3 regions of the Priestia sp. P5 genome follow, and region 2 is predicted to be linked to each of the others. Evidence: riboswitches for the same ligand, from Rfam matches in the RefSeq annotation. Region 2 holds a riboswitch; each other region holds the start of a gene.
What was found. A riboswitch is a leader RNA that binds a small molecule or an ion and turns the genes downstream of it on or off. The one in region 2 is predicted to bind S-adenosylmethionine.

Region 1: it holds a riboswitch for S-adenosylmethionine, as region 2 does, so the genes downstream of both, mtnK (S-methyl-5-thioribose kinase) here and MMB69_RS21895 (methionine ABC transporter ATP-binding protein) in region 2, are expected to answer to the same signal.
Region 3: it holds a riboswitch for S-adenosylmethionine, as region 2 does, so the genes downstream of both, metK (methionine adenosyltransferase) here and MMB69_RS21895 (methionine ABC transporter ATP-binding protein) in region 2, are expected to answer to the same signal.

The regions. Positions count from the first base shown of each region.
Region 1 is NZ_JAKWFJ010000002.1:651,508-661,894, forward strand. It holds gene MMB69_RS20070 (LutB/LldF family L-lactate oxidation iron-sulfur protein) at 1-1,245, shown strand, start outside; gene MMB69_RS20075 (LutC/YkgG family protein) at 1,223-1,936, shown strand; gene MMB69_RS20080 (PAS domain S-box protein) at 2,342-4,522, shown strand; gene MMB69_RS20085 (methylated-DNA--[protein]-cysteine S-methyltransferase) at 4,542-5,039, shown strand; gene MMB69_RS20090 (hypothetical protein) at 5,043-5,207, opposite strand; gene MMB69_RS20095 (hypothetical protein) at 5,282-5,521, opposite strand; gene mtnA (S-methyl-5-thioribose-1-phosphate isomerase) at 5,649-6,707, opposite strand; gene mtnK (S-methyl-5-thioribose kinase) at 6,743-7,915, opposite strand; SAM riboswitch class I at 8,051-8,201, opposite strand; gene MMB69_RS20110 (carbon-nitrogen family hydrolase) at 8,293-9,075, opposite strand; gene MMB69_RS20115 (pyridoxal phosphate-dependent aminotransferase) at 9,187-10,359, shown strand.
Region 2 is NZ_JAKWFJ010000003.1:59,521-69,907, forward strand. It holds gene MMB69_RS21865 (cysteine desulfurase) at 1-608, opposite strand, end outside; gene sufD (Fe-S cluster assembly protein SufD) at 608-1,915, opposite strand; gene sufC (Fe-S cluster assembly ATPase SufC) at 1,933-2,718, opposite strand; gene MMB69_RS21880 (carboxymuconolactone decarboxylase family protein) at 2,959-3,324, opposite strand; gene MMB69_RS21885 (MetQ/NlpA family ABC transporter substrate-binding protein) at 3,447-4,283, opposite strand; gene MMB69_RS21890 (methionine ABC transporter permease) at 4,301-4,969, opposite strand; gene MMB69_RS21895 (methionine ABC transporter ATP-binding protein) at 4,962-5,987, opposite strand; SAM riboswitch class I at 6,119-6,226, opposite strand; gene MMB69_RS21900 (thioredoxin family protein) at 6,407-6,706, opposite strand; gene MMB69_RS21905 (toprim domain-containing protein) at 6,721-7,071, opposite strand; gene MMB69_RS21910 (YusG family protein) at 7,253-7,498, opposite strand; gene gcvH (glycine cleavage system protein GcvH) at 7,578-7,961, opposite strand; gene MMB69_RS21920 (arsenate reductase family protein) at 8,097-8,453, opposite strand; gene MMB69_RS21925 (acyl-CoA dehydrogenase family protein) at 8,569-10,353, opposite strand; gene MMB69_RS21930 (acetyl-CoA C-acetyltransferase) at 10,377-10,387, opposite strand, start outside.
Region 3 is NZ_JAKWFJ010000001.1:36,251-46,637, reverse strand. It holds gene MMB69_RS00255 (hypothetical protein) at 1-24, opposite strand, end outside; gene MMB69_RS00250 (YtzC family protein) at 37-300, opposite strand; gene mnmL (tRNA modification radical SAM protein MnmL/YtqA) at 470-1,432, shown strand; gene mnmM (tRNA 5-(aminomethyl)-2-thiouridylate-methyltransferase MnmM) at 1,429-1,998, shown strand; gene MMB69_RS00235 (tetraprenyl-beta-curcumene synthase family protein) at 2,011-3,069, opposite strand; gene MMB69_RS00230 (alpha/beta fold hydrolase) at 3,101-3,877, opposite strand; gene MMB69_RS00225 (gamma carbonic anhydrase) at 3,985-4,512, shown strand; gene MMB69_RS00220 (phosphatase PAP2 family protein) at 4,704-5,228, shown strand; gene MMB69_RS00215 (glycosyltransferase family 4 protein) at 5,246-6,391, shown strand; gene metK (methionine adenosyltransferase) at 6,423-7,625, opposite strand; SAM riboswitch class I at 7,758-7,875, opposite strand; gene pckA (phosphoenolpyruvate carboxykinase (ATP)) at 8,250-9,839, shown strand; gene MMB69_RS00200 (DUF2584 domain-containing protein) at 9,874-10,116, opposite strand; gene MMB69_RS00195 (alpha/beta hydrolase family protein) at 10,171-10,387, opposite strand, start outside.

The DNA of each region.
Region 1 (10,387 bases), on a different contig from region 2:
TTAGATTACTATTTAGAACAGCTCACTGATAATGTAGCTAAACGCGGAGGCCACGTTTTTTTCGCTCAAACAGCTGAAGAAGCGAATGAGTACATAAAAAATGTAGCGAGGCAAAAGCAGGCAAAGAAAGTCGTTAAATCCAAGTCAATGGTTACAGAAGAAATTCATATGAACGCTGCTTTAGAAGAACTGGGCTGTGAAGTTATTGAAACGGACTTAGGAGAATATATCCTGCAAGTAGATGATCACGATCCGCCTTCTCATATCGTCGCTCCTGCACTTCATAAAAATAAAGAACAAATTAGAGATGTATTTCAGGAAAAGCTTTCGTATAAAAAAACAGAAAAACCTGAAGAACTAGCTCTTCACGCCCGGGAAATGCTGAGAAAAGAATTTTTATCAGCAGATATTGGCATCACGGGATGTAATTTTGCGATTGCAGAATCTGGATCTATTTCACTTGTAACCAATGAAGGAAATGCAAGGTTAACAACTGCCCTTCCTAAAACGCAAATTACGGTTATGGGAATGGAAAGAATTGTGCCAACTTTTGAAGAGTTTGAAGTGTTGGTAAGCCTGTTAACTAGAAGTGCAGTAGGTCAGCGGCTTACAAGTTACGTAACGGCGCTTACGGGACCTAGACTTCCAGGGGAAGTAGACGGACCGGAAGAATTTCACCTAGTGATTGTAGATAACGGACGATCTGCGATTTTAGGAACTGAGTTTCAATCTGTTTTACAGTGTATTCGCTGTGCGGCATGTGTGAATGTATGTCCCGTGTATCGCCATATTGGAGGACATTCATATGGATCTATTTATTCAGGTCCGATTGGAGCTGTATTATCTCCTTTGCTTGGAGGCTATGAAGATTACAAAGAGCTTCCATATGCTTCAACGCTATGCGCGGCCTGTACAGATGCCTGTCCAGTCAAAATTCCGCTGCATGAGCTATTACACAAGCACCGTCAGCGGATTGTCGAAAAGGAAGGAAAAGCACCTATTTCAGAAAAGCTGGCGATGAAAGCATTTGGCTTGGGGGCAGCTTCTTCTTCTCTATATACAGTGGGCGCTAAAGTAGCACCGGCAGCTCTTAATCCTTTTATGTCAGGAAGCAGTATTTCCAAAGGACCTGGTCCATTAAAAGCGTGGACGGAAAGCAGAGAGTTTCCGGCGCCTACAAAAGAGCGCTTACGAGATTGGTTTGATAAAAGGAGTGATGATGATGAACGGAAGCATTCAAAATAGAGACAGTTTTTTAGATAATATTGCAGCTAATCTTAAGCGAAGCAGGCGAACAAGCGGCGTAGTAAGGCCACAATGGAAGCATGCTCCTCAGCATGAGGTCTACCGCAGCTATTCGCCAGATCAATTAAAGAAAGAGCTTGAAAACCATTGCGAACGTATTCATACCCGCTATGTAGAAACATCATCACAACACTTGCCAGCTGTCCTTGAGGAAGCCGTAGCGAACTATGGAAATGGTCTTGTGAGCACGTGGGATGATCCTAGGTTTTCCGAATATGGATTGAACCTGCTGATGGAGAAATGGGAAACAAGCAGTAGCCTTCATGTATGGAATTCTGCAAAAGGCGAGGAGAATATTAAACTAGCTGAACAAGCAAATGTTGGCATTACCTTCAGTGATTTGACGCTAGCGGAATCCGGCACAGTTGTTTTGTTCAGCAGCGCTGAAAAAGGACGATCGGTCAGTTTGCTGCCCGCCACTTATATTGCGATCATTCCTCAAAGCTCAATTGTCCCTCGCATGACACAAGCCGCTGAAATGATTCATGAAAAAGTAGAGCGAGGAGAAACGATTGCTTCTTGCATTAACTTTATTACGGGACCTAGCAATTCAGCTGATATTGAAATGAATTTAGTAGTTGGCGTGCATGGACCTATTCAAGCAACTTATGTTGTAGTAAATGATCGATGAGGCTGGGACAAACGTATTTTAGCCGAAGTGAAAAACGAACCGTGAATCAACATGTTTGATTCACGGTTCGTTTTCTTTGTTATGTTGAGCATAGGTTTTATCTGTTTCATTCCTTCTAGCAGTTGATTGGAGGGCAAGGCAAAGACTCCTGCGGAAAGCGAAGCTTTGCACGGAAATCAACAGGGGTGTCACAAGCGGTTCAGCTAACTCATGCATCTCATTTGTTCGTTTTTAGATTGAATTCATTTTGTTATGTCTCAGCCTCTTTTATTCATGCTCCATTTTTAAATAGCGGGAGAATGCGAAGAAATGTCGCATTTTGAATAAACGTGGCTAATTTTAAAAAGGTAAAAAGCAAATCTTGTAGAATACTAAGTCTATAGATAAAAGGTGGGGAAATGGGAAGTGCAAAAGAAAGGAGCAATGAGCATGTCACCACACAGAGAATTAACATCTGAAGCTGAGCAAAAGCAGCAAGGTGAATTACAGCAGCTACGAGCTATTTTTAATGACGTATTAGATGCCATTGTCGTATTTGATGAGTATTTTCAAGTTATGAATGCAAATGAATCAGCCTGCGGGCTGTTTGAAAAAACAAAGGATGAGCTATTAACGTATCAAATGAAAGATTTTCTGATGTATTTTCCGTATGACATGATTGAAGCGTATTATCCAGCACTTTTAGAAGAAAGCTATTTCAAATATGAAGGCGCGATGACGCTTCGAAGCGGCATGATGAAGCATGTTGAATTTACTTCACACAAACATAGTCACATGTCGGGCATTATTGTGTGTACATTTCGAGATATTACGCAGCACAAGATGATGGAAAATGAACGGTTTATTAGTCATCATATGTTTATGGATGTATTTAATGAAGCGGTAGACGGAATTGTCATTTTTGATCGAACTGGTCAGCTTATCGACGCGAACCCTTCATTTTGCGAACGATTAAATTATACAAGAGCACAGCTTCTAACCAAAACATTAGAAGAGCTTGTAGAACCTACTTATCATTATAAGGTAAAAAAATTATGGAGAACTCTGCATCAAGAAGGAAAGACAAGCGGTGAGCTGCCAATCAGGCTCGAAAATGGAGACGTTACTTTTTTTGAATTTACCACAACGGCTAATATATACAGTCAATACTATATGTCCATTATGAGAGACGTGACGGAAAAACGGCTGATGGAGCAGCAGCTGTTGAGAAGCGAAAAAAATTTCAGGGCCATTTTTGAAAATGCGATTGAAGCGATCTTGATTTGGAGAGACGGTGGTGAAATCTTGAACGCTAATCTTGCTTCTTCGCGTACATTTGAGCTGCCGTTAAATAAATTAATTGGAAGCAATTTGTATACATTTATTGATACGAAAAGCTTTAGTGCGTTAAAGGTGCTCCAAACGTTTCAAACAAAAGGAGAAATTCGCAATCAGCTTCCTTTTTACATGCCAAATGGAGAAATCAAACAGTTGGAATTCACAGGGAAAAAAGGCATTATAGAAGGAGACCATTTAACGATTTTTCGAAACATCAGTGAACGTACAAAAATCGAACAGGAGCTTCGGAATAACGAAGAGAAATTTAGACAGATTTTTAATGGTTCGATCGATGGGTTAGTTTTATGGGACGGCAAGCGAAATATTATTGATGTAAATTCCTCTCTTTGTGATATTTTAGAACTCAGCAAAGAGGAGATTTGTGCGCACTCCATGGAGGATTTTATTTCTTCAGCGAATTTAGATGCGGTCATTGAGCACAAAGAAACAATTGAGCAAAAAGGGGAAGCTGAAGGAGAGATTACGTACGTTACGGGAAACGAAAAAGTTAAAAATATCGAATTTTCCACGAAAAAAGATATCTTGCCAGGTCTATATATGACGCTTTTAAGAGACGTAACGGAACGAAATCAAATGCAGGAGCAGATTCGGAAATCAGATACGCTTCAAGTAGTCGGACAGTTAGCAGCTGGGATTGCGCATGAAATCCGCAACCCAATGACAGCTTTAAAAGGGTTTGTTCAGCTGTTAGAAAGCAACATTCAAGAAGATCATTCTCTTTATTTTGATATTATTAAATCCGAATTAAAAAGAATTGAAACCATTATTACAGAGTTTCTAGTACTAGCTAAGCCACAGGCCGTAAAGTTTGAAAAGAAAAATCTAGCTGCGGTTGTTAAAGAAACGATTGATCTATTAAATGCTCAAGCACTTTTAGAAAATATTCAGTTTGAACTAAGCGTGTCCCCTCAGCTGCCAATGGTATACTGCGAACCTAACCAAATTAAACAAGTACTAATAAATGTAATTAAAAATGCAATTGAAGTCACGTCAAACGGAGGAAGAATTTTTGTTGACGTTTACTCGACAGAGCCGCACTACGTGACTGTCTCCATCCGAGATCAAGGAGACGGAATGCCCGAAGAGCGCATCAAGCGCTTAGGAGAACCATTTTATACGACAAAAGAAAAAGGAACGGGACTCGGTTTGATGGTCTCGTATAAAATTATCGAAGAACATAAAGGGCGAATTGAAGTGGAAAGCAAAATAGGAGAAGGCACAGCTTTTCGTATTATTCTTCCAGCCTAAAAAGAAAGGATACGCAAGTATGTACTATGGAGAAATGAACTTATTTTCTGATTTGAAAATTTATATTGTAGCCTCGGAAAAAGGGGTTCAACATATTTGGTTTGATAGCGATGATCATAACGAGCAGCTTAAAAAACTTGTCCATGACGAGAATTATCACCATGTGAAAGAAGCAAAGAGACAGCTGCAGGATTATGCTGCAGGGCGCACGCTAACATTTGATTTACCTTTGGATATAAAAGGAACAGACTTCCAAAAAGAAGTGTGGTTAACGCTTGAACATATACCTTATGGACAAACGTGGTCTTACAGTGAGGTAGCGGAGTCTGTTAATCGCTCTAAAGCCGTAAGAGCTGTGGGACAAGCGAATCGTCGAAATCCACTGCCTATTATTTTGCCTTGTCACCGTGTGATTGGCAAAAATGGAGCTTTAACAGGTTATGCAGGCTCCCAAACTCATATAAAAGAGAAGCTATTAATGCTTGAAAGAAATGTAGCAAAAGGCGCTTATAGTTAATAGCTATTCACCGTCTAATTTCCAGCCTTCTCCTTGCACAAACACACCGTCAATTTGCTGAGGAGAAGGGAGGGAATTTAGTTCTTCATCTTTGGATAAATCGAATAGTTGATATTGCTGCTTGCGATTCAGCGCTTTGTTTTTATCCGTTTTTTGCTCTGAACTCATATTTACTCCCCCTTATTCAAAAAGAATCCCCTATAATATATGTAGAAAAAGAAGAGAGTACTGTTACAATTGTGTTACAAATGCAGCCGAAAAGCGCTGTTTACTAAAAGAGGTTGAGACATAACAAAATCAATGCCATCTAAAGATGAACAACTCGTATACATGAGCTGAACCGCTTGTGACACCGCAGTTGATTTCCGTACAAGACTTCGCTTTCCGCGGGCGGGCGCTGAGCCTCCTCGTCGCATACGCTCCTGTGGGGTCTCACCTGCTCCGCTTTTCCCGCAGGAGTCTTCGCCTTGCCCTCCAATCAACTGCTAGAAGGAACGAAACAGATAAAACCTATGCTCAACATAACAAAGAAAACGAACCATTAATCAAATATGTTGATTAATGGTTCGTTTTTCAGTGGGGCTAAAATACTTTTGTCTCAGCCTCTTGTTATTGAGCGGATTGCAGCAAAACTTTTTGAATGGATTCAAAAGACGGGGAATGGATAATTCCATGCTCTGTAATAATGGCCGTAATCAGTTCGCTTGGCGTCACATCAAAAGCGGGATTGTACACAGAGATTCCGTCTGGAGCAATTTGCGTATCTCCAATGTGCGTTACTTCTTTAGGTGAACGTTCTTCAATAGGGATGCTGCTGCCGTCTTGAATAGATAAATCAAATGTGGACTGCGGCGCTGCTACGTAAAATGGAATACCGAATGCTTTCGCTAAAAGAGCAAGTCCATATGTTCCAATTTTGTTAGCCGTATCGCCATTTGCTGCAATGCGGTCAGCGCCTACAATAATCCCATTAATTCCTTTTGTTTTAATCGTATGAGCGGCCATATTATCCGTAATCAGCGTAACGTCCACTCCCGACTGCTGAAGTTCCCATGCTGTTAAGCGAGAACCTTGAAGAACAGGTCTTGTTTCACAGGCAAATACTTCAAGCGGAATATCGCGCTGCTTAGACAAGTGAAAAGGTGCTAAGGCTGTTCCATAATAAGCTGTAGCAATTGAACCAGCATTACATATGGTCATGATTTTATCTTTCTTTTTAAATAAAGAAAGAGCATGATCTCCAATTCGGTAGCACGTTTCTTCATCTTCTACTTGAATTTGAATAGCTTCATGAACAACTTTTGTTTTAGCTTCATTAACGGACGAAGCCGACTCAGCGCTTTTTGCTACGCGTTCTAGTGCCCAAAATAAATTGACGGCAGTAGGGCGTGAACTAGCTAAATACTGTTGATCAAGAGCTAGCTTTTGGTTAAATTCCTTGACTGAATCTGTGTCATAGCTAAGCGCAGAAAGAGCAAGACCAAAAGCCGCCGTAATGCCAATTGCAGGGGCTCCGCGTACTTTCAAGGTAGTGATAGCATCCCATACGTCTTTAATGGTTTGCAGCTTAATATATTCAACTTTGTCAGGAAGCTGCTGCTGATCTAATAAAGTAATATATGATTCATTCCATTCCACTGAGCGCGGAAGTGATAGTGTATTTGTCATGCTGATACCGATCCTTTCATTGTGTACATTATTCGTTATCGAAGTAAATGTTCAAATTCATTTGGTGAAACGTCTTGTTGGTGCAGAAGCAAATAGCGTCCAATTTTTAACGCAGTACGTTTAGCGTTAATTTTTCTTTCCTCTGAAGAAATTTCGTCTAAGTCTGCGACGTGAGCTAAGCCAATTGTACGTCGAATGATTTCACATCCTGCATATCCAACAGCATCTTGCCACGTTTGCGTTAAAATTTCATGTAATAAGCGCTCATCTTTAGCGAAAGGTTCAGTGTTTTCAGAATGCCAAAGCGCAGTAAAGGTATCTTTAAATACGTTCCATGTGTTCGTAATGTGTTCAAATAATGGTTCGCGATTTGTTTCTCGAGAAAGAGCATTTAAAAATAAATTCGCAACAAATTGTCCTAAATCGAATCCAAACGGACCGTAAAAAGCAAACTCTGGATCAATCACTTTTGTTTCTTGACTGCTAGCAAAGATGCTGCCTGTATGTAAATCACCGTGGATTAGCGTTTGCGCATTTGTTAAAAATTTATATTTTAATTTTGCTGCTTGTAGCTTTACATCACTATCATTCCATAATTCTTCTACATCAGGACGCAGCGCTTTTTCGAATTCATTTGTATCAATATCAAAAAAAGGATCTGTAAAAACTAAATCTTCCGTAATATTGCATAAGTCCGGGTTGCTGTACTTAACAATTTCTTCTTTTTTATCCTGAGGCTTTAAGGCGAAATCAGACGTTTTGAACGCAATATGTCCTAAAAAAGAACCGATATGCTGTGAGAGCAGAGGATAACTTTCACCTTGAATAAGTCCGGCGCGAGAAATCGTTAAATGAGACAGATCTTCCATGACCGTAACAGCAAGCGTTTCATCGTGGTAATAAACAGCGGGCACAAGTTCTGGCGTAAATGCACCAAATTGCTTGAGCGCATTGCTTTCAATTGTGGCACGGTTCAATGATAGAGGCCAGCTTTCGCCTACAACTTTTGCATAGGGAAGTGCTTGTTTGACGATAATGGATTTATTCGTTTGATCATTTATGATGTGAAAGACGAGATTTAAGTTGCCGTCACCAATTTCACGGGCAGTCAGCGCTTCTGTGGCATCAAAAAGACCTAGCTTTTTCACAAGTTTGATTGCTGAAATTTCTGTTAAAGGCTGATACTTCTCTGTTTTTGTTGTTGACATCGGAATCCCTCCATAGTTTATTAAACTGATTTGTTTACTAAGTTAATAGGTTTAAGAATATATGGAGGCTTTTATAATTTTAGAAAATATAAAAGCCTCTTTCGTTGGAAAGAGGCTTGATTGTAGTGTTCAAACCTCTTATCTGCCAGAAAGAATTACTTTCTGTTGGAATTAGCACCGTGCCTTTGTAAAACATGTTTTACGGGTGTGATCCATCTTAGGATGGAATGACGGTCGGTTGCTGGGCTTCACAGGGCCAAATCCCTCAGCCAACTCTTGATAAGAGTACGATTACTTATTCAATTTTGATTTGTTTGAATATTTTATGATATCTGGTGAAAATCGTATCATGCAAAAAAACGGCTGTCAATACATAATTAATAAAATTCTGTGCGGCGATCTGTAAAGACAGGAATTTGTTTGCGAATTTCTTTTACAAGTTCCAGGTTAACGTCAGCACTTAAAAGTTCTTCGCTATCGCCAGCTTCAGCGATTATTTCTCCCCACGGATCGATGACTAAGGAATGTCCGGCAAATGTGTTATTAGGATCTTGGCCTACACGATTACACGCGATTACATAGCATTGATTTTCGATTGCACGGCTAATGAGAAGTGCTTTCCAGTGGGCAAGTCTTGGAGCCGGCCACTGAGCGACAACAAACAAGACTTCTGCTCCGCTGCTAGTATGAACCCGAATCCATTCTGGAAAACGAATATCGTAACAAATAACTCCTGCGCATAGTGACTGTTCAAGTGTAAAAAGATTTTTTGCCGTTCCTGCTTCTAGATAGAGGTGCTCATCCATTAATTTAAACAAGTGCAGTTTACTGTATTGTGATACTTCACGACCTTTTCGGTCAAAAATATACATCGTATTCGTGACGCCTTGCTCTGTTTTTTTCGCGATCGAGCCTGCCACAATATTTACTTCGTTCGTTTTAGCAAACTGAGAGATTAATTGCTTGGCCTGCTGTCCTTCATCATCTGCAATTTCGTCTAGCCGCGTCAAATCATAAGCTGTATCCCATAGCTCAGGAAGCACGAGGATATCAGGGTTTTCTTTCAGAGCTTCTGTCATTTTTTGTTGAATATATTTTCGGTTTTTAGTTGGGTTTCCAAACGCAATATCAAGCTGCAAACACGTAATTTTTACACTCACTTTATCATCCGTCCTTTTTTAGTAGTTGAAAAAAATGACTTTACAAGTTGAATATTACAATATATTATTTGTGACTAGAATTTCAAGAATTTTTTGAGAAGGTGTGCGATGATGAAACAATTTGAGCAATCGGAACTATTAAAAAGTTTACCAAAACAATTTTTTGCATCACTTGTAGGCAAGGTAGGAAAAGTAATGGCCCAAGGGCACGACGTTATTAACTTAGGGCAGGGAAATCCTGATCAGCCTACTCCTTCACATATTGTAGAAACACTGCAAAAAGCAAGTTCTAATCCTATACATCATAAATATTCTCCATTTCGGGGGCATCAGTTTTTGAAAGAGGCCGTTGCGACTTTTTATAAGCGAGAATACGGGGTTGATGTGGATCCCGAAAAAGAAGTAGCTATTTTGTTTGGCGGGAAGGGTGGACTTGTTGAAATCCCGCAGTGCTTATTAAACCCTGGAGATACGGTGCTGGTTCCGGATCCTGGATATCCTGATTACTGGTCTGGAGTAGAGCTTGCAAAAGCCAAGATGGAAGTGATGCCGCTCACGGCTAAAAATCATTTTCTACCCGTATACGAAGAGATAAGTGAACGTGCTAAAGAACAGGCAAAGCTCATGTTTTTAAACTATCCCAATAATCCTACTGGTGCAGTGGCAACGGCAGAATTTTTTGAAGACACCGTGGCGTTTGCTGCCAAGCACGATATTTGTGTGGTACACGACTTTGCCTACGGAGCAATTGGATTTGATGGTAAAAAGCCAATCAGCTTTTTACAGACTCCTGGTGCAAAAGAGACGGGAATTGAAATTTATACTCTTTCTAAAACGTATAACATGGCGGGATGGCGAGTTGGATTTGCTGTAGGAAATGAAAGTGTTGTAGAAGCTATTAATCTTCTTCAAGATCATATGTATGTCAGTCTCTTTGGGGCGGTTCAAGAGGCAGCAGCCGCAGCTCTGTTAGAATCTCAACAATGTGTGAATGATTTAGTTAAGCGCTATGAATCTAGACGCAATACATTTATTCAAGGGCTTCGAGAAATTGGCTGGGACGTTACATCCCCAGCAGGCTCCTTTTTTGCATGGCTAAAAGTTCCTGGAGGATATACTTCTGAACAATTTTCAGATTTACTTCTTGAAAAAGCCCACGTTGTAGTGGCACCTGGAGTAGGCTTCGGAACATATGGTGAAGGCTATGTGCGCGTAGGACTGCTGACGGATGAAGAGCGCATGAGAGAAGCTGTATCTCGAATAAAAAAATTAAATTTATTTTAAAAACGCATTGACAATCCTTTTTGAGTTG
Region 2 (10,387 bases):
GTACTTTGCGCACCATCCACAACCATTACTGCACCGTTAGCATGTGCAATTTCCGCAATCTCTTTTACTGGGTTAATCGTTCCCAATACGTTAGATACTTGCATAATCGATACAATTTTGGTGTTGGACGTAATCGTGCTTTTTACCTCTTCTAGTGAAAGTGCATGATCTTCTGTTAATGAAATATATTTTAACGTTGCACCTGTTTCCTTGGCAACTTGCTGCCAAGGAATGATGTTACTGTGATGCTCCATATAAGTAATCACAATTTCATCACCAGGTTTGAGATTAGCACGGCCATAGCTTGCAGCTACTGTATTAAGAGCTGTCGTTGTACCGCGCGTAAAGATAATCTCTTCCGTTGATTTTGCATTAATAAACTTACGAACTTTTTCACGAGCGCCTTCGTATCCGTCTGTTGCTTTTGTACCAAGCGTGTGAACGCCTCGGTGTACGTTTGAGTTATATTCTTTATAATACTTCTCAATTGCTTCAATTACAGCAAGCGGCTTTTGTGAAGTTGCTGCACTGTCTAAATAAACGAGCGGGCTGCCATTTACCTCTTGGTCTAAAATAGGAAATTGTTTACGAATATCAGAGATATTCATTATCGAACTTTCCTTTCAATTAAATCTGTTAATTGCTTTTTAACCGTTTCGATTGGCAACTCGTTTACCACTGGTGCTAAGAACCCGTGAATAACTAGACGTTCTGCTTCTGTTTGCGGAATACCGCGGCTCATTAAGTAGTAAAGCTGAATTGGATCTACGCGTCCAACAGATGCAGCGTGTCCTGCTGTTACATCATCTTCATCAATTAGAAGAATTGGGTTTGCGTCTCCACGTGCTTTTTCACTTAACATTAACACACGAGATTCTTGCTCAGCGTTTGATTTAGATGCACCGTGTTCAATTTTACCGATACCGTTAAAGATTGAAGACGCGCTTTCTTTCATAACGCCGTGTTTTAAAATGTAGCCTTCAGAATGTTTTCCGAAGTGTACGATACTTGTTGTTAAGTTTTGAGACTGCTCTCCACGTCCAACTGTTACCGTTTTTGTATCTCCATATGAACCGTCGCCCATTAGATACGTTGTATTTTCTGAAACTGTATTTCCTTCACTCATTAAGCCTAAAGCCCACTCAATGCGACCATCTTTGCCCGCTACGCCGCGGCGGTTCACATAAGTAGTTGTACCTTTAGCTAAGTAGTCAACAGCTCCAAACGTTACTTTTGCATTGCTGTTAGCGAATACTTCCGTCACGATATTGACAACACCGTTTGACTCTTCAGCAGTAGCAATGTAGTTTTCTACATATGTTACTGAGCTGTTGTCTTCAGCTACAACAATCACATGGTTGAATAAAGCTGCTTCTTCATCTTCACGGACAAATACAGCTTGAAGAGGCTCTTGTACTTCTACATTTTTAGGAACGTATACAAATACACCGCCGTTTAATAACGCTGCGTTTAATGCAGTTAAACGGTGCTCATCTACTTTAACTCCGTCTTTCATGAAGTACTTCTCAACAAGGTCGCTATGCTCTTTAGCAGCTGTTTGAATATCTGTGAAGATAACGCCTTGAGACTTTAGCTCTTCTGTTAATGTTGAATATGCAGCTGTTTGGTCACGCTGAACATATAGATTTTTAACAGCTTCTGTATCAATCAATGCTTTAACCACTTCTGGAAGCTCGTCTACAGATGAGATTGTGCTTGCCTGTGAAGTGTGCTTGTCAAATGCAGTAAAGTTCCATTTCGAAATGTTTGTTTTATCTGGCTTTGGAAGTGCAAGATCTTCTGCTTTCGCAAGAGCTTGTAAGCGAAGATCTAGCAGCCAACTTGGTTCATTAGCTTCTTTTGAAAAGCTGCTGATGTACTCTTGATCAAATGGTAATTTCGTATCAATAGTCATAGAGATCCTCCTAACTCTTAAGCTTCTTGCTCTACAGTTTCGTCTTCAATACCTAATTCTTGTTTGATCCAGTCATAACCTTCTGCCTCTAGACGCTGTGCCAATTCTGGTCCGCCTGATTTTACAACGCGACCTTGCATCATAACGTGAACTTTATCTGGTGTAATGTAGTTTAATAAACGTTGGTAGTGAGTAATCATTAAGCAACCAAACTCGCTGCCGCGCAGTTCATTAATACCTTTTGATACAACTTTTAACGCATCGATATCTAAACCAGAATCGATTTCATCTAAAATTGCAATTCCTGGTTGAAGCATCATTAATTGAAGAATTTCATTACGCTTCTTCTCACCGCCAGAGAAACCTTCGTTTAGGTAACGCTGAGCCATGTCTTGATCCATTTCTAAGAAATCCATGTTTTTGTCTAATTGACGGATGAATTTCATTAGTGAAATTTCTTCGCCTTCTTCACGACGAGCATTAATTGCTGAACGTAAGAAGTCAGCATTTGTTACCCCGCTGATTTCACTTGGATATTGCATAGCTAAGAATAGACCTGCACGAGCGCGCTCATCTACTTCCATCTCAAGTACATCTTCGCCGTCTAGCGTGATGCTTCCTTGTGTAACCTCGTATTTAGGATGTCCCATGATTGCTGAAGATAATGTTGATTTACCAGTACCGTTTGGTCCCATGATTGCATGGATTTCGCCGCCCTTAACTTCTAAATTAACACCTTTTAAAATTTCTTTACCTTCAATTGCAACATGAAGATCTTTAATTGTTAAAGTTGACCCTGCCATATTAAAACCTCCAGTTATAGACGTATATAGTAAAAAACGATATACCTATATCTTTTTAATTATTCTCATTTTATTCTCATTACAATCTTATAACAAATGAAAACTTATAGCAACCTTTTGACCCAAAAGGTTTTAAACCATTATGTACGTTTTTTCAGACTAAATTCAATCATAAAAAAGTTGCCTTAAAAGACTCTGCGGAGCCTTCTAAGACAAGCTTTTTTTACGTGTTATATTTACTTAGTGCGTGTGGCTAGTCAGTTCTGAAATACACTCTTGGACAAGCGTAACGGACTGACTCATCGCTGCGCCTCCGCCAAATGCTGCTGACACTCCGCATGCTTCTAAAATTTCTTGCTCAGTTGCACCTTGATCAATGCAGCCTTTTGTATGATAAATCATACAGTACTCGTCTTGAGCTACTACGCTGATTCCTAACGCGATCAACTGCTTTTCTTTTTTAGAAAGAGAACCTTCTCCAAAACATGCTTCAGTAAACGCATTAAACGTTTTTGTTACTTCCGGCAATTTTTCGCTAAATTTCCCAACACCCATTTTATAATCATGAAGTGCTTGCTCAGTTGAATGACGTGCTTCTTGCTGCATAACGTCAGCTCCCATCATCAGTAAAGTTTTCACGGTTAGTATGCGTGAGAAAAATAAGAGTTATTCGTTTTCCCACATACAAAAAAAGCACTTGCCCAGACTGGGCAAGCGCTTTTCTTCTATTATTTATTTACCGGCAGTACTCCGCCTTTGTATTTTTCTTTAATGTAGTCTTGAATTTCTTTAGAGTGAAGAACTTTCACTAAAGCTTTCACTGTATCTTTATTTTCGTCGCCTTTGTGAACCGTAATGATGTTTGCATAAGGGTTATTTTCTTTGCTTTCCACTGCGATTGGATCTTTTACTGGATCTAAACCAGCATCGATAGCATAGTTAGCATTGATAACAACAGCGTCACCTTCATTATTTTTGTACATCTGAGGTAGCAATCCGCCTTCAACATCGGCTTTAAATTTTAAATTCTTCGGGTTTTCTACGATATCTTTAATTTGTGCATCTGTTTTCTTTACGCCTGGTTTTAATTTGATTACGCCAGCTTTTTCAAAAATCGATAAAATACGTCCTTGCTCTGCTACTGCATCACGCATAATAACTGTGCCATTTTTCGGAAGATCTTTTAAGCTTTTGTATTTTTTAGAGTAGATACCGATTGGTTCAATGTGAATGGCACCGGCACTTACAAAATCATACCCTTTTTCACCCTTGTGATCTTTTAGCACTGAATTCATATAAGGAACGTGCTGGAAGTAGTTTGCATCAATTTCATTGTTTGCAAGAGCTGTGTTCGGTAAGATGTAATCTTGGAATTTTTTAATTTCCAAGTCGATTCCCTGTTTTTCTAAAATCGGTTTTGCTTGTTCTAAAATTTCAGCATGAGGCGTATTAGAGGCACCCACAACAATTTTCTTTTCATCTTTTGATCCATTGTTAGATCCACACGCAGCTAATCCTACTACTAGCGCAGATGTTAATGCTATAGCCGAAAGCCATTTTTTCATAATAAATAATCCTCCCTTTATCTTTTATCAATTTTTGCAGTAATCGCATCTCCAATAAGTTGGATAATAAATACAATAATCAAAATTAAGATCGTAGCAGCTAGCGTTACATCATTATGACTGCGCTGGAATCCTTCTAAATATGCAAGATTACCAAGACCTCCAGCTCCAATCACACCCGCCATTGCCGTATAGCCGACTAACGCAATCGTCGTCACCGTCAAACCAGAAATTAACGCTGGCAGCGATTCAGGTAACAGCACTTTAAAGATAATAGTGCTTGTTGTTGCTCCCATTGATTTAGCAGCTTCAATAACACCTTTATCAATTTCGCGCAGACCAATTTCTACAAGACGCGCATAAAATGGTGCTGCTCCAACAATTAAAGCAGGTAACGCTGCATTAGCGCCTAAAATACTCCCTACCAATGCTTTGGTAAATGGAATCAGTAAAACAATTAAAATAATGAATGGAATGGAACGAAAGATATTTACAACTGCTGACACAATGGCATATAAAGGTTTGTTTTGCCAAAGCTGTCCTTTGGACGTTAAAAATAAAAGCAAGCCCAATAAAATACCTAGAACAAACGTGGCTATAACTGAAATAGCCGTCATATATAGTGTTTCATTTGTCGCTTGAATAAAATCATCTAAAATAACGTTTGGAAATAGTTTCTCAAGCATTTGTCATTACCTCCACTTCTACCTGCTGCTCATGAATGTATGCAATGACTTTTTCAACTTCTGTTAATTCTCCGTCTAAATGAACGAACAACGTTCCGTATGAACCTGTTTGTGTATGCGAAATCTTTCCTTGCAAAATATTAATCGTTACATCAAACTGTTTTAAAATCGTTGTAATGAGCGGTTGCTCTGCTTTTCCGCCAACAAACGTCAGCTGAATAATTTGCCCGCTTGGATACAGCTCTTTTACTTGTTCAATTGTTTCAAACGTTTCTTCTGGTTCAGAAATTTGTTGAACGAATCGCTTTGTAATCGGCTGCTTAGGTTTTCTGAATACTTCTAACACCTGTCCTTCTTCTACCACTGCCCCATTTTCCATAACGGCTACTCGATGACAAATTTTACGAATAACGTGCATTTCATGAGTAATGAGTACAATGGTTAACCCTAGCTTCTCATTAATATCTACTAACAGATCTAAAATGGAATCTGTCGTTTGAGGATCAAGCGCTGATGTTGCTTCATCACACAGCAATACTTTTGGGTTATTGGCTAGCGCTCGAGCAATACCAACACGCTGCTTCTGTCCACCGCTAAGCTGGGATGGATAAGCATTTTCACGCCCTTCAAGCCCGACTAGCTTGATAAGCTCGTCTACTCGTTTCATTCTTTTTTCTTTTGAGATCCCTGCTATTTCTAACGGAAAGGCAATATTTTCTCGCACCGTACGCGACCACAAGATATTAAAGTGCTGAAATACCATACTAATTTCTTGTCTAGCTTTTCTGAGTTTTCCGCCTTTAATTTTTCCAATATCATTACCTGCTACTTCGACCGTTCCTGTCGTTGGTGTTTCTAACCCGTTTAGCAAGCGAATTAAAGAACTTTTCCCCGCTCCGCTGTAACCAATGATTCCGTAAATTTCGCCTTGGTTAACGGTTAGATTCACATTATCAACAGCTGTTACTTGACCGCTTTTAGCCTGATAAATTTTTGTAACGCCTGTTAATGTAATCATATTTCTTCACCTTCTTTAGTAAAAACTTAATTATGTTAGGTTGCCCTATAGGATAAAAAAGCCGTAAAACAATTTTCCCCATTAAAAAAGCCTCTCTGCGCATGACAGAAAGGCTCGATATTTAATCCTTTCTCTCATCTTTCAAAGCGCATAGCTTTGCAGGAATTGGCACCATTTCAGTTAGTCTGACGGTTGCCGGGTTTCACAGGGCTCAGTCCCTCCACCTCTCTTGATAAGAGTTCGCAACAATTATTTTGTTTTTAGGAAATATTCATTCATTTATGAACATTCATGAGTGTGATTTTAGCATGTGTCAGATAGGCTGTCAACAGATTTTGTTCTTGGGATAATATCCCAAGATTTCAACAGCCCCAACGGTTTGCTCTCGTTCCATTTCTTCATTTTAAACAAACGTTTGATTATCGAAGCTCTTCAAGTACGTGCTCGATGGAATGAAAGGCATAGAGTTTTTTTACCATTTCGCCATTTTTCACTTCAATCAAACAAGGTACACTTTCAATTGAAAATGCTTCTGCTTTTGAAGGCATATAATTTAAATTGCTCATTCCGATGGTCACACCGGGCAGCATCGCTTCTGCTACGGTTAACATTTTTTTTGCCAGCTGACATGTCCCGCAAAAAGGGGTATGGAAAAAGATAAACGCTCTTTGTCCTTCTTTTAACTGATCGTCAAGCTGTTTTTCACTCCATTCTTGCATGTTGCTCATTCCTTTTATGTTAAAAATTCTGCATTAACATCGATATTGGCACTCAGTAATACTGTTGCTATGTGATGTCTAGGGGCGGCAGCAACCTCTCGGTACATTTTATCAATATATAGATGCTCTGCTTCCGGAAGCTCTCGTTTAAATTGTTTTCTCAGCTTATTCCCTGAATCATCAGAGTCAACGAGTATGTATACCTCTTTGTTAAACGTACAGTCAATAATTTCATCCAGCTTTGATAAACTAATCGTACCGTTTGTACAGATAATTTCAATTGGTTCTCGAATGATATCTTGAATACGCTTTTTATCTGATTTTCCTTCGACAATAATTACTTTTTCAATTTCAATTAGCCCCATTTTCATCACCCATAATCGTCAGTTGTATAGTAACATCATTTCTTTATGCTATACAATATTCGTTAATGTATCACAGTTCACCTGTTTTTTAAAAGAAATTTGCAAGAAAGAACTCTTTTAAAAGGCAGTTTAGGCCATATTGTTTCCATAAAACAAGAAAAACAGCGGCAGTTGCCACTGTTTAGCACCATCCTGCTTCTTCGTCGCAGTCTGTATATTTTTGCGTTTCACCTTGTTTTTGTACGTCCGCGTATTGATAGAACTTATTATTTTCTTGCGAATATCCTTCTTCAAAACGGTATTCATTGCCGCTTGTTCCGTAACTAACTTCACCAATTGGCTGCTTATCAACATATAATTTCATACCGCCGTCATGAAATTTAGCTGTAACGCGATCTGTAACGTCCATTTTTTGTTTTTCAAACATAAAAAGACACTCCTTTAGCTTGTTTACTAATAGAGTGTCCAGTCAAAAACTTTTCATAAAGACAATTTATGGAGGAATATTATCCTTCGTTTGTCATTTCTTCGTATTGCTCTGCTGTCATTAGCTTGTCTACTTGAGAAGCATCGGATGGTTTGATTGTAATCATCCATGCTTCTTCGTATGGAGATTCATTAACAAGCTCAGGGCTATCGCTTAAGTTGTCGTTTACTGCTACAACTTCACCGCTAATTGGTGCATAAAGCTCAGAAACTGTTTTTACTGATTCAACGCTGCCAAACGGCTCGTCAGCTTCTACTGTTGCTCCTACTTCTGGCAGTTCAACGAATACGATGTCTCCAAGCTCAGCTTGAGCGAAATGTGTAATACCTACGCGGACAACGTCTCCTTCTGTTTTTACCCATTCATGCTCTTCAGAATAACGCAAATCTTTTGGTGTACTCATCTTAATCCCTCCAAAATATGTATCTTAATTTGTTTATATAAAAAGCGCCTTCAACGTGGAGAACACTTTCTACAACCTAAAATAACTTCCTATTAACAGTGTAACGTAAAAGGTAAAAATTTTCTATTTGAAAACTTACTTCCACACGTCCTCAAACTGCTCTTCTTTGAAACCAAGCGTTACTTTTTGTCCATCTGTTAGCAGCGGACGCTTAATTAACATGCCATCTGACGCAAGAATCGACAGAAGTTCATCTTCACTCGCACTGCTTACTTTATCTTTAAGCTCTAGTTCCCGATATTTTTTACCGCTTGTATTAAAGAATTTTTTTAATTCCAAGCCGCTGTTCTGATAATAAGATTGCAGCTGCTCTTTTGTTGGCGGGTTTTCTACAATATGAATTTCTTCATACGCTACTCCGTTATCATCCAGCCACTTCTTTGCTTTTCGGCACGTACCACACTTTGGATATGAATAAAAAAATAATGACATTTCGTCAACCACCCTTTATTTTAAGCTTTTTTCGTATTTTAACACATCCTTTATCATTTACCTAGATAGAGGCTTCTTAAACAAAAAGGAGCTCGTAAAACGAGCTCCTTTTTCCTTAAACTGTGAACTTCTCTACTTCTAGAAGTGTTTTTGCAATCTCGCGCTTTACACTAATTACATTAATTGGTGTATAGCGAGTTAATTTGCGAAGAGACGAAAGCATGACTCTAAGCGTATCACCTTGTTCAACGCCAATTAACGTTTCTTTTGCATCTGCTTCGATTCGATTAAATGCTTCTTGGCAGAATACTTGCGTGTATTTTACTTTTAAGCTGTTTTGATCTGCTCCTGTTTTGGAAATGGCTTTTTCAGTACGTAAAACAGTGGATTCCATTGCATATACGTTACTAATCATATCGGAAATATTAACGAGAATTTCTTGTTCTTTCTCTAATTCTTTGCCATACTTTTGTGCAGCTAATCCCAAAAGCAAGAGCGCAATTTTCTTCCCGTTTTGCACAAGCATTTTTTCTTGATCTAACGGCTCATTTCCTACTTCCTGCGGCATAAGCATCATCAATTCTTCTTGAAGCGTTTGTGCTTTTTGAAGCAGTGGAAGCTCTCCTTTTAGCGCTTTGCGTAAATATGTGCCTGGTACTAAAAGACGGTTAATCTCATTTGTTCCTTCAAAAATACGATTAATGCGAGAATCGCGATACAGACGCTCAATTTCATACTCACTCATAAAACCGTAGCCTCCGTGAAGCTGCACGCCTTCATCTACAATGTAGTCAAGAGCTTCCGTGGCAAACACTTTATTTAGTGAACATTCGATAGCATATTCAGCAATGGAAGCAGCAATTTGCTTTCCGTCTTTTTGCTGTTCTTCTGAAAGCTGGCCCATATGGTCTTCAAAAAGTCCTACCGTACGATAGACAGAGCTTTCAGTTGCATACAATTTAGAAGCCATTGTTGCTAATTTTTCTTGAGTTAATGAAAATTTAGCGATTGGCGTTTTAAACTGCTGACGCTGGTTAACATATTGAGACGTAATTTCTAACGCACGTTTCCCTGCTCCAACTGCTCCAACTCCAAGTTTGTAGCGCCCAATATTTAAAATGTTAAAGGCAATCACATGGCCTTTTCCAACTTCACCTAGCACGTTCTCTTTTGGAACAAGCGCATCTTCAAGAATCAACGTTCTGGTTGATGAGCTCTTGATTCCCATTTTCTTCTCTTCCGGTCCAACCGAAACACCTGGAAATTCGCGTTCAACGATAAAAGCAGAAAATTTATCGCCATCAATTTTTGCGTACACGACGAATACATCAGCAAATCCGGCATTCGTAATCCACTGCTTTTCTCCATTTAACACATAGTGTGTGCCTTCTGCGTTAAGGCGAGCTGTTGTGCGAGCACCGAGGGCATCGGAACCAGAACCAGGTTCTGTTAACGCATATGCTGCTATTTTTTCCCCGACTGCTAAAGCAGGTAAATATGCTTGTTTTTGCTCTTCTGTTCCAAATAAGACGATTGGCAATGACCCAATCCCTACGTGAGCACCGTGCGTGATGGAAAATCCGCCTGCTCGAGACATTTTTTCAGCAATTAAAGCCGAGGTAATCTTATCTAAACCGAGTCCACCGTATTCTTCCGGTACATCTGCACCAAGTAACCCTAATTCACCAGCTTGTTTTAATAACTTTACAGAACGGTCAAACTCATGCTTTTCTAAATATTCCACTTGCGGAAGGACTTCATTTTCTACAAACTCATCTGTCGTCTTGGCAATCATCTTTTGTTCAGATGTATAATCCTCCGGTGTGTAGACGCGGCTTGCATCGCCTTCCTCAATTAAAAAGCTTCCACCTTTGATCATTTGTTTTGTTTTATTTGACATGTTCATATCCCCCTTTGAAATGATTATGCTAACA
Region 3 (10,387 bases), on a different contig from region 2:
ATTTTGATTTGAACGCGTTGCCATAAAATCCTCTCCTTAATGCTGAGTTGTGATCAATTTATTTTGCAGCTGCTGAACTTGCAGGCGCATGCGATATAGCTGCTCTCTTTGCTGTGCATTTGCACTGTGAGAAAACTCTTCAATTTCTTTATAAGCATTTTCTAATTTTTCCTGTGCTTTTGTATATTCAGTGTCGTTATAATGTTCTTGCTTCATGCCTTCCTGCAACTGACCTTGTCCAAAGCGAATAGCATCTTCACACTGTTGCATAAGTTGATCCACTGCTTGACGAGTTGTCATTCTCTATTCCTCCTATTCGTTCATTTCTGTCTTATTTTGCGCAACTTTACTTCCCTTTACGACAAGAAGAACCTGTTAAATATAAGCATCCTTAAATTTGTTTGGCACTTTTTCACGTTTTTGATACAATTTGTTGATGTATATTGCATGTAAAAAGGAGGTTGCTGATTTGAATCAGACAAACCCATTTCCGTATAAATCTGAAAACAAACGTTATCATACCTGGAATTACCACTTACGTAACCACTTTGGCCATAAGGTATTTAAAGTAGCCTTAGATGGAGGATTTGATTGTCCAAACAGAGACGGCACGGTAGCTCACGGCGGCTGTACGTTTTGCAGTGCTGCCGGTTCGGGGGATTTTGCCGGAAACAGAGCGGATGACCTTGTGACACAATTTAATGAAATCCGTGAAAAAATGCATCATAAATGGAAAGACGGAAAATACGTTGCTTACTTTCAAGCATTTACTAATACTCATGCTCCTGTCGAGGAGCTTCGTGAAAAATATGAAGCTGTCTTAAAGCTTCCCGGAGTTGTTGGGCTTTCTATCGCCACGCGCCCTGACTGTCTCCCCGACGATGTGGTGGAGTACTTGTCTGAATTAAATGAACGAACTTATCTATGGGTAGAGCTTGGACTGCAAACTGTTCATGAACGAACTTCACTGCTTATCAACCGGGCACACGATCATCAATGCTATGTAGATGGCGTAGCAAATCTTCGAAAACACGGTATCCGCGTTTGTTCTCATATCATTGATGGCTTGCCTTTAGAAACACCTAATATGATGATGGAAACGGTACGAGAAGTAGCAAAATTAGACGTTCAAGGAATTAAGATTCATCTGCTTCATTTGCTAAAAGGAACTCCTATGGTCAAACAGTATGAAAAGGGCCTTGTTGAATTTCTTTCATTTGAAGAATACGTAAAACTTGTATGCGATCAGCTTGAAGTAATTCCTCCTGAGATGATTGTTCATCGTATTACAGGCGATGGACCGATAGACCTCATGGTTGGACCGATGTGGAGCGTGAATAAGTGGAGCGTGTTAAATGCCATTGATCAAGAGCTCGAACGTCGCCAAAGCTATCAAGGAAAATATTACGAAAAAGAGTTGATGGAAAGATGAAAATAGAACGTATCCTGCCTTTTGCCCGCACGTTGCTCACTAATGCTGTGGCGGAAGGAGATGTCGCGATTGATGCTACAGCAGGAAATGGACATGATACATTATTCTTAGCTAACTTAGTCGGAGATACAGGTCATGTATATGGATTTGACATTCAGCCCCAAGCCATTCAAGCAACTCAGCAGCGATTGACAGAACATCATGTAGAAAAACGAGTCACGCTTATCCAAGAAAGCCATAGCAATATAAACATGCTTCCCCACTCTATTAATGGACGAGTCACAGGAGCTGTCTTTAATTTAGGTTATTTACCAGGTGGAGATAAAGACATCGTCACCACTTCTGAAACAACAATCTCTGCAATTGAGCAGTTACTTGATTTGCTAGCACCTGAAGGAGTGATTGTGCTCGTTATTTATCACGGACACGAACAGGGGAAACAAGAAAGAGACGATTTACTAACGTATGTCCAGAATCTTGATCAAAAAGACGTTCACGTTTTACAATATCGTTTCATGAATCAGCAAAACAACCCTCCCTTCATCATTGCTATTGAAAAAAGATAAGCCGCATATGGCTTATCTTTTTAACATTCGGTACAAGCGTCCGTTGATATAGAAAAAGTAGCTGAGAGCTCCCCCCGCTTTTATTAACCTACGTGCATTCACATGAACATGTTTTTGTGCCCTCACTTTTTGATCCGACAAATAAACGCCCAAGAGTCCTTTATAGATAAAGCAGTGAAAGTGATAATCCGGCAGTTTTTTAGCATATTCGTCCGCTTTTACGACAAAATGCAAAAAGCGATCCATCATTTGCTGATAATGAGGATAATAAAAACAAAAGTTCAAATCTCCTCCTGCTTTATCTTCTTCTTGGTCAATTAAATAATCGAGTAAAATATGTAAGCCTTGAATATAAGGAAAATATCCTGCTTTTATTTTCTGCGTCATTTCTTCGGTCATCTCTTCTTGAAAGCTATAAGCAACTAAACAAAAAATTCCTAACGTTGAACCAGAGCACGCTGAAAATTCATACCACTCCATTTCAGGAACACTGTGCCGGTGAGCATCGAACCAATTCTCTAATCGTGGAACTCTTTCCTTGATTTCAACATGCTTATGTATTTGCAAATCACAATAATAATTAGCTAGTTCTAATAAATGTGAAGAGACTATATGGTAATTACAAGCTTTTCGCAAGGACTGCTGACAAGTCTGGACAAGTCCGGCTAAGTATCCTCCGTCGTCTTTATCCGTTCGAAAACGATAGTAATCCCCAAGAGGTGCATGAGGGGTCAACGCATCTGGCATCGATTCATGTAAGGCGGCAAAATCTTTAGGATCAAGCGAGTTGCTGCGGTCACATAAGTTATCTAAGTAATCGCTGATTGTTTGATAGGCAACAATAAATTTCACGCATTCAATCATGTTTTCTTTCGCTAAAATCGATAGGATACCGCCTCCTTCACAATGAAAAGTTTTTGTATCGATACTTGCCAATGCTTGAGTACGCAATTCTTTATTAGGAATCTCTTTTGCTCGTTCGCGCCAATGATTAAGCTCATGATGAACGACAGGAAACACTTCTCGATAAATTTTTCTCATTAAGGAAATAGGATGAGACGGAATCTTCATTTATTTTCACCTCAATTTCTTACCGCACTTATTAAATGTGAAGATCAACAAAACTTTTCGCATATGTAAAAACGTATTCTCTTTCAGGCTCATTAAAGATTTCGTGATACAGCTGAGACCATTCTTTGTAGATTTTTTCACTTAGCTCTATTTCATCAAACCACTGCCTAACAATCAGCTTTTCAATAATTTTATCTTCTCCTGCCTGCATCACAAGAAGCGGGACATCAGGCAAACGATCGATATCTTTAAAAGCTAAGTTGACAGCTTGGATCAATTCCCGGTACCATCTTACAGAAACTTTTGTAACATACAGTGAGTCGTTTTCATCTTCATCTCGAACTTCTTGGTTTCTTGTTGCTTTTTCAACAGTGAGACCCAAATCAAAAAGTTTGTTCGGCATGACTTTATTCAACCCTTTAGATAGCATATCTAAATAAGCCGGTACTTGCTCTTTTAATCCTAGACAAGGAGAGGAGAGAATCGCACCCCATATAGGGAGGTTTTTTGTCTGGAGCGTACGAATAACCGCCAGTCCTCCCATACTGTGGCCTAACAGAAAAATAGGCAAATCATATTTTTGCGCTTCACGTACCCATTCTTCCACTTCATACACATATTCATCAAAGGATAGGATATGTCCTCTTCTTCTTGTTGTTAAGCCTTGGCCAGGAAGGTCTCCCATAATTACGTGCATTCCAACCGAACGCCACATCTCAATCAGCCAGCGATAGCGTCCGTGATGCTCCGCTGCTCCATGGACCATGACAATAACGCCTTTTGGATTTACTGCTTCCCATTTATGCATTTGAGTTACTCCTTCTTCCTTTTTTTGTTTACCTGCTTAAAAAACCTTTGTACACTTACATTAGAAGATTTACTACTTTTTTTCAACTAATAAAGGGAGATGATTTGATGATTTATCCGTATAAAGAAAAAATGCCTACCATTGCACCCAGTTGCTTCATCGCAGACTATGTAACGATTACTGGAGACGTCACCATCGGTGAAGAAAGCAGCATTTGGTTTAACACTGTTATTAGAGGAGATGTTTCACCTACGATTATTGGTAAACGAGTAAATATACAAGATCAATCAACACTCCATCAAAGCCCAAATGCTCCTTTGCTTATTGAGGATGATGTAACAGTAGGACATCAAGTTATTTTACATAGCTCCATCATCCGCAAACGCGCGCTCATTGGCATGGGTTCTATTATTTTAGACGGTGCGGAAATTGGTGAAGGTGCTTTTATCGGTGCTGGAAGCTTAGTGCCTCCCGGTAAAAAAATACCGCCTAATACTCTCGCACTCGGCCGACCTGCTAAAGTGATCCGCACTCTGACAGAAGAGGATTTAAAAGATATGCAGCGCATTCGCACAGAATACGTAGAAAAAGGGCAGTATTATAAGTCTATTAAGAAATCTGATTCTTCATTATAAAGGAAACGTTCCCTCAGAAAGTCATACTGAGGGAATTTCTTTAGTATCTCCACAAACTCTCCAATCATGTTCTATTCTCTCCACAATTGTAAAGAAATTTCCATATTAATTTACATCGTTTTAGTACTGCCTCCACAATTAAAGATTAAACTGAATAATAAAGACGTATTTATTGAAAAGGGAGCGACTCTATGAAAGCCAAGTTAATTCAGTATGTATACGATGCCGAATGCCGATTATTCAAAAGCGTAAACCAACATTTTGATCGAAAGCACTTAAATAGATTTTTACGTTTACTAACTCACGCCGGAGGAGCCACGTTTACCATTGTGATAGCGTGCTTGCTGCTATTTCTGCATCCTTCATCCGTCGCTTACGCTTGTGGGTTTTCTCTAGCCGTTAGTCATATTCCTGTGGCCATTGCTAAAAAACTATATCCGAGAAAACGACCTTATATTCAATTAAAACATACAAAAGTATTAGAAAATCCATTAAAAGATCATTCATTTCCATCTGGGCATACAACAGCTATTTTTTCGTTGGTTACCCCTCTTATGATTGTTTATCCAGCCTTCGCTGCTGTTCTTTTGCCTCTTGCAGTAACGGTAGGAATTTCAAGAATTTATCTCGGTCTGCACTATCCGACGGATGTCATGGTGGGCCTGATACTGGGCATCTTTTCAGGTGCTGTTTCACTGAACATATTTTTAACTTAATGATAGGAGGAGTACTAATGAGAATTGCTTTATTTACGGATACATTTGCTCCAGAAGTTAACGGAGCTGCTAAAACACTTTATCAATTTACTCAGTACGTCAAATCAAAGCAAATTCCCATCCAGGTATTTGCTCCAGAATTTGCTCATGATCAGTCATTTTCAACGTATGTTCACCGTTCGCCCAGCATGCCGTTTTTTCTTTATCCAAACAGCCGCTTTTCATTGCCAAACGTTCTAAAAATTAAAAAGCAGCTGCAGGAATTCAATCCTTCTATTATTCATTTGGCCACTCCTTTTACAATGGGGCTTTGCGGCTCCTATTACGGGAAAAGATTAGGTGTTCCTCTTGTCGGCTCTTATCATACCAATTTTGATGATTATTTATCTCACTATGAACTTGAAAAAATGCGTGTACCACTGCAAAAATATATGAAATGGTTTTATAAACCTGTACAAAAAATATTCGCTCCCTCTGAAGTGACCAAACAGCAGCTAGAAGAGCAAGGGTTTCACAACGTAGCTATTTGGGCGCGAGGAGTAAATCATAGATTATTTCATCCCCACTATGACCGCTTTGATATTCGTATTAAATATAATATTAAAAAGCCCTACATTTTAACGTATGTAGGAAGATTAGCTAAAGAAAAGAACGCTGATTTTTTAATAAAAATTGCACGATCTCTGCCCGATCATATCCGCCATCAAATTCACTGGGTTATTGTGGGAGACGGCCCTTTAAAAGAACAAATGCAGCAGCAAGCATCTGAGCATATGACATTTACAGGCTTCCTTGAAGGTAAGCAACTTGCTCATATCTATTCATCATCTGATTTGTTTGTTTTTCCTTCAGAAACAGAAACCTTCGGAAATGTTGTGCTGGAGTCTCTTGCTTCTGGAACTCCTGTAGTGGCAGCAAATGCAGGAGGAGTTAAACAGATGGTTCAGCACGGGCGAAACGGCTACCTTTGCAAACCTCACTCCTTAGAAGAATTCAGTTCGGCTATTACAGATTTACTCGATGATTTGCATCAGCGGCTTCACTTTGGGCATGCAGCGAGACAATATGCTCTTACTCAATCATGGGACGCCATTTTTCAGCATTTGCTTTCAGAATATGAAGGTGTCGTAGAAAAATCTGCTGCAGGTATTCAATGGGCATAAAAAAATCTCCGTTTTCACGGAGATTTTTTTACTATTTAGCTAAAGCTTGAGTTTTTAATGCTTCCGCTTTGTCTGTGAACTCCCAAGGAAGCTCCACATCCGTACGACCAAAGTGGCCGTAAGCTGCTGTTTGCTTATAAATTGGGCGACGTAAATCAAGCATTTTAATGATGCCTGCTGGACGTAGATCAAAGTTTTTGCGTACTACGTCTACTAGTACTTCTTCAGAAACTTTTCCTGTACCGAATGTATCAATTGAAATAGATACTGGCTGTGCAACACCAATTGCATATGCTAGTTGTACTTCACATTTATCAGCAAGATCAGCTGCTACAATGTTTTTCGCAACATAACGAGCTGCATAAGCTGCTGAACGGTCTACTTTTGTTGCGTCCTTACCAGAGAATGCACCGCCGCCGTGACGAGCATATCCGCCGTAAGTATCAACGATAATTTTACGACCAGTTAAACCAGCATCTCCTTGAGGACCGCCGATTACGAAACGTCCTGTTGGGTTAATGAAATACTTTGTATTTTCATCAATTAACTCGTTGGGAACAACTGGATTAATAACATATTCTTTTAAGTTACGTTGAATTTGCTCTAACGTTACTTCTGGGTGATGCTGAGTTGAAATAACAATTGTATCGATGCGAACAGGTTTGTTGTTTTCATCATATTCAACTGTTACTTGTGTTTTACCATCCGGGCGAAGGTAAGGAAGAATTTCTTCTTTACGTACTTCTGTTAGACGGCGAGCAAGTTTATGAGCTAATGAAATTGGAAGAGGCATTAATTCTTTTGTTTCGTTACATGCATAACCAAACATTAACCCTTGGTCTCCAGCTCCGATTGCTTCGATTTCTTCATCTGACATTTGACCTTCACGTGCTTCTAACGCCTGGTCTACACCAGCAGCGATATCAGCTGACTGCTCGTCGATAGATGTTAATACTGCACAAGTTTCAGCATCAAATCCGTATTTTGCACGAGTATAGCCAATTCCTTTAATTGTTTCACGAACTGTTTTAGGAATATCCACGTAAGTAGAAGTTGTAATTTCACCACTTACTAAAACTAAACCAGTTGTTACGCTTGTTTCACAAGCAACACGAGCATTTGGATCCTTTGCTAGGATAGCATCAAGAATTGAGTCAGAAATTTGGTCACAAATTTTATCGGGATGTCCCTCTGTAACAGATTCTGACGTGAACAGACGACGTTGTGTTGACATCAGTTTTCCTCCTTATAAATACGATACATTGTGATACGGTACTCATTCCCTTATTTTCATTACACGTTAAAAAATATAAAAAAACCTTTCCTTGTATCGAGGAAAGGTATCAAATTCTACATAAGCCTTTCACTCTTATCGATCAAGGTTGTGCCCTTGCATCAGGTTAGCACCTTATCGTCTACACAAAAAAATGACGATGGTTGCTGGGTTTCATAGGGCCTGTCCCTCCACCAGCTCGGGATAAGAGAGTATCCGTTCAAGGACATATAATACATGAAAAAGCGCTTCACTGTCAACAACATTCAAATGGAAATCATCTCTTTATGTTTGAATCGGTTTTAATGTAACATACTCAAATTCTGAAATAGTACATCTTATTAAGAATTATTACTAAGTTTGGTTAATAAGACAGATCAAAATGAGGCTTTCACTTAAAATAGCTTCACTTTTTTCGCTTCTAGCACATATACATGTGTCTAAAATAGGTATAACGTACATTTTTTTATAATACACAAACATTTTTAGTTAAATAGTATAGAATAATTAAATAAATGTGTTATACTAATTATAAATTTCAAACATTAATGAATAAATAATAGCTAAAAAAGGAAGGTAGTGCACATGAGTACTGTTGATATGTCTATCGAATTAAATGGTTTGCTTCAATTAAAAACAACAAAACACCAATTATCTGTTCCACAACTTGTTGAAAAAATTCTAGCTCGACGCGAAGGAACGCTGACTTCTACAGGTGCTGTGTCAGTCGAAACTGGGAAATATACAGGTCGCTCTCCTTTAGATAAATTTATTGTAAGCGATGCTGTGTCTTCAAAAACGGTTGAATGGGGACCTGTCAATCAGCCAATTTCTGCTCAGCGATTCGATGCGCTATACAAAAAAGTCTTAACCCACTTAAAGAAGCAGGATGAACTTTTTGTTTTTAATGGATATGCTGGAGCTGATAAAAAGTATCAGTTACCAATTCAAGTAGTTAATGAATTTGCATGGCACAACCTATTCGCTCAGCAGTTATTCATTCGCCCTTCAGCCGAACAAAAAACAAATGATGATGTGAAGCCGTTTACAATTGTAGCAGCTCCAACGTTCAAAGCTGATCCTGAAACAGACGGGACAAATTCTGAAACCTTCATTATTCTTTCGTTAGAGCGACGTATTGTGCTAATTGGAGGAACTGAATACGCTGGTGAAATGAAAAAATCTATTTTCTCAGTGATGAACTTCTTGCTTCCTCAAAACAATATTCTATCCATGCACTGTTCTGCTAACGTAGGAGAAGAAGGTGACGTTGCATTATTCTTTGGTTTATCTGGAACGGGTAAAACAACGCTTTCTGCTGATGCAAACCGTCGTTTAATCGGAGATGACGAGCACGGTTGGTCAAGCTCTGGTGTATTTAATATTGAAGGAGGATGCTACGCGAAGTGCATTCAGCTTTCCGAAGAAAAAGAACCGCAAATTTTCAATGCAATTCGCTTCGGCGCCGTACTGGAAAATGTAGTGTTAAATCAAAATACGAAAGTAGCAGATTACAATGATAATAGTTTAACAGAGAATACTCGTGCCGCTTATTCAATTGACTCTATTGATAATACGGTATTGCCAAGCGTTGCTGGGCACCCTACAGCTATTGTCTTTTTAACTGCTGATGCCTTCGGCGTCTTGCCTCCAATCAGCAAGCTTACAAAAGAACAAGCGATGTACCATTTTCTGAGCGGATACACTAGTAAGTTAGCTGGAACAGAGCGCGGCGTAACATCGCCACAGGCTACTTTCTCTACATGCTTTGGTGAGCCTTTCTTACCTCTTGCTCCAACAACTTATGCAGAAATGCTAGGAAAGAAAATCGATGAACATAATGTAAATGTCTACCTTGTAAATACTGGATGGACCGGCGGTGAATACGGCGTGGGCGAACGAATGAAGTTAAGTTACACTCGATCTATGGTTCAAGCAGCCCTTGAAGGAGAACTAGCTAATACCGAAACAGTAACAGATGCTATTTTTGGTTTATCGATTCCAACTCATGTTCCGGGAGTTCCTGATGAAGTGCTTCAGCCTTCTAAAGCATGGAACGATGCAACAGCTTATAATCAAAAAGCAACTGAGCTTGCTGCTAAATTCAAAGCTAATTTCAAGCGTTTTAATGATGTAGCATCTGATATTTCAACATTAGGCGGACCTAGAGTCTAATAAAAAACCGATCGTCTTAGAGACGATCGGTTTTTTAATTAGTCGAGTGTAATTTTGTCAGTTCATATGTGACAATGGTTTTTTCCTGTTCCATTTCTACCTTACGCACAACAGCAGTTCCAATACATTCTCCAGTTTTCGTTTTGTGAATGTTTAATGGAATATCTAACGGATACAAGCGATATCCTTTTTTCTCAATTTGAAAAATGTTATCCGTTACACGCTTTTCGTTGCCTTTTGTCACAATCATTGTATTTAATTCTAGCGGCATCCCCATTTTTTCTCACTCCTCACTGTTATTCTACTTGTTTTCTCTATCGTAGCATATCTTTTATTGCGCTTTCATCCACTTCGTTAACTTCTTCACCGTTTCTCGGTTTTCTTTTGGTGGAAAAGCATGTGGAAAGTTTTCGAAGTACCAGCTGGTAACTTTTTTATTGGACTTCTTTAGTTTAGATTCGAGCTGATAGGAATGATCAATCGACACGTTTTTATCTTCTAAACCATGAATAAGCAAGACCGGCGGCTCGACGAGATGAGCACGGTGC